2 regions of the Rhizobium sp. 01T437 genome follow, and region 1 is predicted to be linked to the other one. Evidence: riboswitches for the same ligand, from Rfam matches in the RefSeq annotation. Region 1 holds a riboswitch; the other holds the start of a gene.
The links. A riboswitch is a leader RNA that binds a small molecule or an ion and turns the genes downstream of it on or off. The one in region 1 is predicted to bind cobalamin.

Region 1 (4,914 bases):
CAAACTGGTCGCCCGAAGGCGACGAATTCGCCTATGTGCGGTATTTTCCCGTAGCCGGGGCATAGTCCCGTAAATCGGATTCGATTTTCTGGCGGAATCGATGCGAGGTGACGATGTTTTTGCATGTCAGAAGGGCCGTAAATGTCCGAGCCTTGGCGCTCGCTCTCTGCATCGGGCCTTCGTCTACCGTCGCTGAAGCCGCGTCTGAAACGATTACACCGGAGAGCCTCGGGGGCGCCATCATTCTCACCGAGCAAAATCAGCGAGAATTCTACTATTGCTTCATCGATATAAAGTTCTTCTCTTCCGCAGATTCCGAAAACTGCGAGGCATCCAGACGCAAATTGGAATCGATCACAGCAGAGTGGAAAATTACCAACCTAGATATTCGTGATGATGAAATCTTCCTTCGCATACTGGCGAAGATATTCGACGTATACGCTGAAACATTCCTGAAACGCGATCGATAGAAATGGTTTGAAGCGCGTCGCGCCAACGGGCGTCAGGCAACGCGCTTCAGCTTTCTAATCCATGTATGCCTTACCCAAAACCGCTGCGTGGTTCTGAGCGACATGCATCAGGCTGCGACAGCTGCCTTGCGGCGGTCGCGGACGGCCTTGGCGAGATCCTCGAGCACCTCTACGGACGTATCCCAGCCGATGCAGCCGTCGGTGATGGACTGGCCGTAGACCAGCGGCTTGCCGGGAACGAGATCCTGGCGGCCGGCGACGAGGTTGCTCTCGATCATCATGCCCTTGATATGGTGGTTGCCGGCGACGATCTGGCCGGCGACGTCGTGGACGACCTTCGGCTGGTTCATCGGATCCTTGCCACTGTTGGCGTGGCTGGCATCGATCAGCATGCGTGGGTCGACGCCGAGCTTGACGGCTTCGGCGATGACGGCCTGCACATCGGCCGCCTCATAATTCGGACGCTTGCCGCCGCGCAGGATGATGTGGCAGTCCTCGTTGCCGCGGGTGGAGGCAATCGCTGCCTGTCCATCCTTGGTGACAGCCGGGAAATGGTGCGGCTGGGAGGCCGCCATGATCGCATCGAGCGCGATGCGCGCGCCGCCGTCCGTGCCGTTCTTGAAGCCGATCGGGCAGGAGAGACCCGAGGCGAGCTGGCGGTGGATCTGGCTTTCGGTCGTGCGCGCACCGATGGCGCCGTAGCTGACGAGATCTGCAATGTATTGCGGCGTGATCGTGTCGAGGAATTCGCAGCCCGCCGGCAGGCCCATGGCGTTGATGTCGAGCAGCAGGCGGCGCGCGAGGCGCAGGCCTTCCTCGATCCGGTAGCTGCCATCGAGATGCGGGTCGTTCATCAGGCCCTTCCAGCCGACGGTGGTGCGGGGCTTTTCGAAATAGACGCGCATGACGATTTCGAGATCGCCGGACAGGCGTCGTCGCTGCTCGACAAGGCGGGATGCGTATTCGCGGGCGGCTGCCGGATCGTGGATCGAGCAGGGGCCGATGATGACGAGCTGGCGGTCGTCCTGACCCGTGAGGATGTTATGGATCGTGTCGCGGGTGCTGGTCACGGTCTCGGTCACCGCGCGGTCACGCGGGATTTCCGAAAGGATATCGGCAGGCTTGGTCAGCGGGGTGATCTCGACGATGCGAAGATCATCAATAGTGTCAGTCACGGTATGCTCTCCTGTTTGGTCATACCGTGCGGAACAAAAAAGCCGCCAGGTTGACTAGCGGCTGTTCGGGTTGTCGTCGCGTTAGTTTTGGTTACGCACAGACCCGCATCCGCTGGAAGCAGCGGTACGAATAAAATCGCGATGCGTAAACGGACGAGATCGACATGGCGTTTATGTAGCTATGCCGATCGGAATTGTCACGCGGAATCTGTGAGGAAAAATGACAGGTCCGTGAAGATTTATCGGCTTTCCGCCAATGCCTGTCCCTGGGCCTCTTCCGGCTCTGCCGGCTCGGCATGCCTGTTCTTGCGGCGGCGCGTCGTCAGTTCCTCGCCGGCATTGGCGGGCAGGCGCAGGAAGGTGATGCAGGCAAGGGCCGATATCGCCGCGACGATGAAGAAGGCGATATGGAAGTCCGACACCAGCAGCTTGCCGCCATGGAAGCTCGAGGAGATTTCCAGGATCGTGCCGGCGACCGCGACGCCCATGGCCATGGAGATGCGCTGTGCCACCGCGTTGATCGCCGTCGCCTGGCTGCTGTCTGCCTCGTCCACATCGCCGAAGGCCATGGCGTTGACGCCTGAAAAGGCCATGGAGCGAAGGAGACCGCCAACGAGAAGACAAGCCATGATGATGTACATCGGCGTTTCGGCGGTGAAGAAGCCGTTCACGCCGAGGAAGATTGCGGCGAGGAAGGTCGTCAGCGCAATGACGTTGCGGAAGCCGAAAGCATTATAGGTGCGGGTCGCAGCGAATTTCGAGCCCATGGAGCCGAGTGCGCTGATGAAGGTAATCGAGCCTGACTGCAGCGGCGTCAGGCCGAAGCCGAGCTGCAGCATCAGCGGCATCAGGAAGGGCAGCGCGCCGAGGCCCATACGGAAATTCGAGGCGCCGAGAATCGCCGCCCGGAACATCGGATAGCGGAACATCTTGGGATCGAGCAGCGGGTGCGGCGTGCGCTTGGCATGCACGAAATAGAGGACGCCGGAGAGGACGCCGACAGCGACGGTGATATAGCCGTAAATGACCGGAACGGCGGGCAGGCTGATGACCGACAGGCCGAACACGAAACCGGCAAAGCCGATGCCCGACAGGAAGAATCCTGGAAAATCCATCGGCTTCGGGCTGCGCGGCTCGACGGCCGGAAGGAAACGGCTGACGAGGATGATGCCGATAATGCCAATCGGCACGTTGATCCAGAAGATCCAGTGCCAGCTGAGATAGGTGGTCAGGAAGCCGCCGATCGGCGGGCCCATGATCGGGCCAATCAGCGCCGGAATGGTAAGCCATGCCATGGCATTCACCAGCTGGTGACGTGGCGTTCCGCGCACGAGCAGCAATCGCCCGACCGGCGTCATCATCGAGCCGCCGGCGCCCTGGATGAGGCGGGAAATGACGAAGGCGGCGATGGAGTTGGAGAAGGCGCAGGCGACGGAGCCGATCATGAAGACTGCTATCGCCAGGCGGAAAATGTTGCGGGCGCCGAAGCGATCCGACATCCAGCCGCTGATCGGAATGAAGATCGCCAGCGCCACGAGGTAGCTTGTTACCGCAAGCTTCAGTGCAATCGGCGAGGTGCCGATATCGGCGGCAATCGCCGGCAGGCTGGTGGCGATCACGGTCGAATCCATCTGTTCCATGAACAGAGCGACCGCAAGGATCATCGGCGTTAGGCGGGACACGGGCAACCGGAAGGCAATGAGAAAAAATACGGCGCCAACGGCGTCGGTCGGATTCGGGCTTCGTTCTAGGCCAGCATTTTCAGCCTGTCCACGAAATGAATGTCGCATGCAGCTTGCCGCCATGCCGTTTCCGCGCCATAGATCGCCCGTCAGGTGCCCGCTTTCCAAGCGGGAGAATCGGGAATCCGGTGCAAGACCGGAACGTGCCCAACGCTGTAAGGCCGACGCTTGCCGCATAGAATGCCACTGGCCGCAAGGCCGGGAAGGCAGCGGAAGCGGATGACGCCAAGTCAGAAGACCGGCCTGGCAAGATAGACCCAACCCGCGCGGACGGCGGGCGGTTGCGTTGTTGGGGATTTGACGATGCGACCCATTGATGATGCCGTTTGCCCGGCATCCAGCTTTTCTGCGGCCGAACGCGAGGCCGTCTATCACGCGATCATGACGCGGCGCGACGTGCGCAGCCAGTTCCTGCCCGATCCCTTGCCGGATGATCTGGTGACGCGGCTTTTGACGGCGGCCCATCACGCGCCCTCGGTCGGCTTCATGCAGCCGTGGAATTTCATTCTGGTGAAGAGCGTCGAGGTGAGGGCGCGGGTACGCGATGCCTTCCTTAGGGCGAATGAGGAAGCGGCCCGCATGTTCGACGGCGAACGGCAGGAAAAGTATCGTTCGCTGAAGCTCGAAGGCATCGTCCAGGCGCCGCTCGGCATCTGCGTGACCTGCGATCCGACCCGCAGCGGCAGCGTGGTGCTGGGTCGCACCCATAATCCGCGCATGGACAGCTATTCCACCGTCTGCGCCATCCAGAACCTGTGGCTTGCGGCACGAGCCGAAGGGGTGGGCATCGGCTGGGTCAGCATTTTTCGCGAGGGTGACCTGAAGGAGATCCTCGGCATTCCCGATCATATCGAGGTCGTCGCCTGGCTCTGCGCCGGCTTCGTCGACCGGCTCTATGATAAGCCGGAACTGGCAGTCAAAGGCTGGCGGCAGCGGATGGCGCTGGAAGAGCTGGTTTTCCATAACGGCTGGGGGCATGTGGAAAACGAGGCCGCGCCGGTCTGAGCCGGCGCGGGTGTGCATCATTCTGCCGGCTGGGTGCCGCAATCCTTGGCACAGGCCGGTGTCTTCCAATGGGCGAAGACGAGGAAGCTTGCGGCGGCGAGAAGCCAGACGCCGATCGCGCCATAGAGCATGACGCCACCGAAGCCAGCGACCAGCGCATCATGCACCGTCCCGGCCGGAATGTCTGGCAGGGAGGCGATGTTGCCGGCGGAGATCCGTTCGGCGAGCAGGCGCAGGTCGCCGGCATCCGTCGAGGTTGGCAAGGTGCTCTTGAGATGGGAGAGCACGCCGCTGAACAGGATGAAGCCCATGACGGCGATGTTGATGGCGAGTGAGATCATCCGGGCGCTCATGTCGATGCCGGAGGCCATGCCGGCGCGATCGCTGGAGACGGCGCCTGTCGTGGTATTGGTGACCGGAGTGTTGGTGAAGCCAAGCCCGATGCCGGCAAGCAGCGCGCCGGGCAGCATCGTCAGCCAGCTTGGCGCGGCGGCAGCACTGCCTGACTTCATCAGCAGGAAG
Region 2 (4,914 bases), on a different contig from region 1:
GCGTCCAGACCAGGTGGCGGCAGATGATCGCGTCGTAATGCGCATCCGGCTCCAGCGTGTTTTCTGCGTCCGCCAGAATGAAGCGCAGGCGCTGCTTGCCGGCATGTTTGGCGCGGGCAACCTTCAGCATCGCTTCGGAGAAATCGAGGGCGGTGACGTCGTGGCCGAGATCGTGGATCAGGCGCGTTACCTCGCCGGTGCCGCAGGCAAGTTCCAGCACGCGTTTCGGCTCAGGGCCGAGGGCATCCCGGATCGGCTTCTGCCAGGCATCGGCCTCCGGGCCGGGGGCGATCTTGTGGCCGAAGGCAAGGTCGAAGGTTTCGGAGCGTTTCGACCAGTAGTCGCGGATTTCTTCCTTCAGATCGAAATTTGACCCATCCATGCCTTAACCCATCCGATACTGGATATGTGTGCGGCCGTGCACGGCCGATCTTTCGATATGGGCGCGCACGCCGAAGACGCGCGCGATCAGATCTTCGGTCAGCACTTCCTCGGGCGTGCCTGCGGCCACGACTTTGCCCTTCTCCAGCACGGCCAGGTGATCGCAGAACATCGCCGCCAGATTGAGATCGTGGAGTGCGATGATGGAGGTGAGGCCGAGTCTGGCGACCAGCGCCAGGATATCGAGCTGATGCTGGATATCGAGATGGTTGGTCGGCTCGTCGAGCAAGAGTTCACTCGGTGTCTGGGCGAGGGCTCTCGCGATATGCACGCGCTGGCGTTCGCCGCCTGACAGTGTCTGCCACAGCTGGCCGGCGCGTTCGCTCATGTCGACGCGGGCGAGTGCTTCCGCAACGGCGGCATCGTCATCGGGTCCCCAGGAGGCGATGAGGCCACGATGCGGCGTGCGGCCGAGGCGCACGATATCGCGCACGGTGAGCTGCGTATCCGTGGTCGATTGTTGCTCGACGAAGGCGATGCGGCGGGCGAGTGCTGCGCGCGAGAGGCCGGAGACATCATCGTCGCCGAGACGGATGATGCCGGTTTTGACCTGCCGCAGCCGGCAGATGAGGCGCAGCAGGCTCGATTTGCCGGAGCCGTTCGGCCCGAGCAGGCCGAGCACCTTGCCCTTTTCGACCGATATGCTGATGCCGTTGACGATGACGGTATTGCCGGCGGCATAGGTGACCTTGTCGACTGATATGCTCATGCGCTTCTCCGCACGCGATAGAGGATGATGGCGAAGGCCGGTGCGCCGAAGAGCGCGGTGACGACGCCGATCGGCAGGATCTGCTGTGGGATGATGATGCGCGAGACGATGTCGGCGCCGACCATGAAGATCGCCCCGCCGAGCGCTGTCGCCGGCAGCAGGCGGCCATGTGCGGGGCCGACGAGGAAACGGGCGGCATGGGGAATGACGAGGCCGACGAAGCCGATGGAACCAATCATGCTGACCACGCCTGCCGTCATCGCCGCGGTGACGCCGAGCAGGGTGAACTGCACGCGGCGCACGGCGATGCCGAGGGAGGCTGCGGCATCCGTGCCGAAGGCGAAGGCATCGAGGGCGCGCACATGGGCCAGGCAGACGACGAAGCCGATGAGTGCGACCGGCACGGAGAGATAGACATCCGGCCAGCGTACGCCGGAAAGCGAGCCGAGCAGCCAGAAGAGCACGCCGCGCGCCTGTTCGGCATTGGCCGAGGTCGTGACGATATAGGAGGTCAGCGCATTGAAGAGCTGCGAGCCCGCCACGCCGCAGAGAATGATGCGCTCACTGGTGCCGCCCGCACCGGCCGCCAGAATGCCGACCAGAAGAAAGGCGATCACGGCGCCGATGAAGGCGCCGCCGGAGAGGCTGAGCACGCCAGAACCGAGGCCCAGGATCATGACGCAGACGGCGCCGGTGGAGGCACCGGCGGAAATGCCGAGCACATAGGGTTCGGCGAGCGGATTGCGCAGCAGCGCCTGCAGCACCGTGCCGCAAAGCGCCAGCGACGCGCCGGCGCTCGCCGCCACCAGCGCGCGGCTGAGGCGGTAATCCCAGATGATGCCCTGATGGATGCGGCTGAGCTCGAATGCCGTGCCGAACAGGCGGTTGGAGACCGCCTTTGCCGTGGTGGCGAGCGGGATCGATATCTCGCCGATCGAGACGGCAAGGCTGACCATCAGCCCGAGCAGGAGGAAGGCGGCGATGGTGAGCGCGGCAAGCGCCCACCATTTCCTCTGTGGCAAGGCAGCCTGGCTCACTGCGCCAGACCGGAGGCAGCGATGCCCTTTGCCAGGATTTCGATACCGTCGATCGTTCGGATCGTCGGGTTCATCGACTGCGCGTCCATCATGATGAAGCGCCTGTTCTTGACGGCATCGAGCTCCTTGGTGACAGGATCATTTTCCAGGAAATCCACCTTCACCTTCGGGTCGTCTGCGGCATAGCGGCGGCGGTCCATGGTGGCGATGACGATGACGGCGGGATTGGCCTGCGCAATCGTTTCCCAGCCGACGAGGGGCCATTCTTCCTCAGTCGTCACGACGTTCTTGGCGCCGAGCGTCTTCAGGATATAGGCCGGCGCGCTGTTCTTGCCGGCGATGAAGGCATCGCCCTTGACCTCCTTGCTGGAGAACCAGAAGACGACAGGCAGGTTCTTGGCGGCAGCACCTGAAACGGAGGCGACGGCTGCGGCCCCGCGCTTCTTCAGGTCGGCGATCAGCGCATCGCCTCGGTCCTTCACGTCGAAGATCTCGGAGAGTTCGGCAATTTCCTGATAGATCAGGTCCATCGTGAACAGCTCCCTGCGCACGCCGTCGCCGCCATCGGTGTTGATCTTGGCGACGCAATCGGCAGGCGCGACATAGGTGTTGATGCCGAGATCCCCAAATTGCTCGCGCTTGCCGACGGAGCCTTGCGTGCCGACATGCCATTCGAATTCGGCGGCCACCAGATCGGGCTCGGCACCGACGACGGATTCGAAGCTCGGATCGTTGTCGGCCAGCCGTTTGATCTTGCTGTTGGCCTCGGCATATTGCGGCAGGACCGGGCCGACCCAGACGGCCGTTCCGGCGATCTTGTCGGCAAGGCCGAGCGAGAAGAGCACTTCGGTCATGCCCTGGCCGATCGAAACGATCTTGGCCGGCGCCTTTTCGAAAGTGACCTGCTGGCCGCAATTGCTGAGGGTAAGGGGATATTGGGTGGCGGCGAAGGCGGGTGCTGCAAGGCCGGCCAAGCAAAAGCCGGCGAGCCCGAGCGCAAGGGAAAAGCCTGATACTATCTGGCGCATTGGAAACTCTCGATCGGAAGGAAAAGGGCTAGCGGACGCCGGCGCGCGCAGATGCGGGAGCCAAGCGTGGAGGGAGGGCTAGCGGCGGGTGGTCCAATCGGGACGGATCGCGTGCGGCAAGCGGCAGGAAATAAGGTCAATCATATCTGCTCCTTGTCCAGGCATCCCCGCCCGGCTGATTGGATCGTGATTGACGGCAGGTCTCCTGACTCGCGGATGTCAGCCGGTCATCTGCCTTCCCGCGCTTTCGCGCAGTGGCACTTGGAGTGACCAGCTCGCCGGTGATTTCCGGGAATGAACGACGAGGCATTCATTCCTGACATAACCGGCAATCCGCTTACAGTTGCGGGGGCAGCCACGGTCTTGGTCCCTTTTGGGTCGTCCGCACCGTGTTCCCTATTAATCCCCTCGAAGTTCTCCTCGGGGAACCGTCTCCTCGACTTAGGACGCCGCCATAGGCGACGTCAAGCGCGTCAGCGAGAACTATTGTTTGCGATGGGAGGGCGTCGGTTCCGCAAATCCGGAATGACAGAGATTTTACCTCATGCTAATGTAGAATACACTGATTGGTGGAGGAGCAACCATGAGTATTTTCGACGGTTTAGGCGGCGTTCTTTCTGATGTGCTTGCCGGCAGGCAAGTCGATTACGTCGCGGTTGCAACCAGATTATTCGACAATGCCGGCGGTCTGCAGGGCATTGTTTCCCAGCTCAATTCGGCGGGGCTCGGTCAGCAGGTTTCATCCTGGATCGGCACCGGCCACAATCTCCCGGTATCGGCAGAACAGATCGAGGCAGCCTTGTCCTCCGATCAGCTGCGCGACCTTGCTGCCAAGTTCGGCGTCAATACCGACGAGGTATCCAAGCTGCTCGCCGAGCATCTGCCGCAAGCGGTCGATGCAGCAACGCCCAATGGGACCGTTTCTTAAGCCTGGAAGATGCGGGGCCACGAAGATGCGCGGCCCCGATGACGTGCGTGCCTTGACTGCCCCCAACCGAGGATATCCCATGATTGCGAGATTGCTTGTGCCCGCTTCCGCCGGAGCGTTGATTGCCGCCGCCTTCTTCGTTTCTCCGGCCTCCGCGCTGACCATGAAGGAATGCAGCGCCAAATATCAGACGGCCAAGGCCGATGGTTCGGCCAAGGACATGAAGTGGAACGATTTCCGGGCGAAATTCTGCGGCGCGGATGCAGCCGCCGAAGATGCCGCCGATGACAAGGCAGTGGCCGCAACCACGGACAAGGAGCCCGCAAAGCCGACGGTCAAGGCACCCAAGGGTGTGACCATGCCGAAGGCGATCGACAAGAAATACGCCAGCGAGACGCCCGCCAAGGGCCGGCTGCATACCTGCGTCGACAGCTATCATGCCAACAAGGATGCCGGCACGCTCAACGATCTGAAATGGATCCAGAAGGGCGGCGGTTACTGGAGCCTGTGCAACACGGCGCTGAAGGCCGGTGGCTGAGACGCAGGCTGGCGGGTGGCGGCCGATGATTATTGCGGCACCGCCTCCGCCATTTCTTCGCGATCCTGCAGGATGCGGTCGAGCAGGCCCCATTCCAGGGCCTCCTGCGCCGTCATGAAGCGATCGCGATCCATGGCCGTCTCGAACTCGTCATAGGATCGGCCGCAATGTTCGGCGTAGAGCCGCGTCATGAGTTGTTTCGTCTTCCTGATTTCCTCGGCATGGATCAGCAT

Region 2: linked by a shared signal. The riboswitch ahead of AC1DM5_RS32800 (ABC transporter substrate-binding protein) and the one ahead of bluB (5,6-dimethylbenzimidazole synthase) in region 1 are both predicted to bind cobalamin.

What each region holds. Positions count from the first base shown of each region.
Region 1 covers NZ_JBFTPM010000001.1:282,416-287,329, forward strand. The annotation lists gene AC1DM5_RS01530 (TolB family protein) at 1-65, shown strand, start outside; gene AC1DM5_RS01535 (hypothetical protein) at 114-470, shown strand; gene AC1DM5_RS01540 (3-deoxy-7-phosphoheptulonate synthase) at 578-1,645, opposite strand; gene AC1DM5_RS01545 (MFS transporter) at 1,885-3,309, opposite strand; cobalamin riboswitch at 3,462-3,648, shown strand; gene bluB (5,6-dimethylbenzimidazole synthase) at 3,691-4,392, shown strand; gene AC1DM5_RS01555 (MFS transporter) at 4,410-4,914, opposite strand, start outside.
Region 2 covers NZ_JBFTPM010000029.1:13,109-18,022, reverse strand. The annotation lists gene AC1DM5_RS32815 (class I SAM-dependent methyltransferase) at 1-382, opposite strand, end outside; gene AC1DM5_RS32810 (ABC transporter ATP-binding protein) at 386-1,150, opposite strand; gene AC1DM5_RS32805 (FecCD family ABC transporter permease) at 1,147-2,187, opposite strand; gene AC1DM5_RS32800 (ABC transporter substrate-binding protein) at 2,184-3,215, opposite strand; cobalamin riboswitch at 3,394-3,662, opposite strand; gene AC1DM5_RS32795 (YidB family protein) at 3,799-4,143, shown strand; gene AC1DM5_RS32790 (hypothetical protein) at 4,223-4,681, shown strand; gene AC1DM5_RS32785 (ATP-dependent Clp protease proteolytic subunit) at 4,711-4,914, opposite strand, start outside.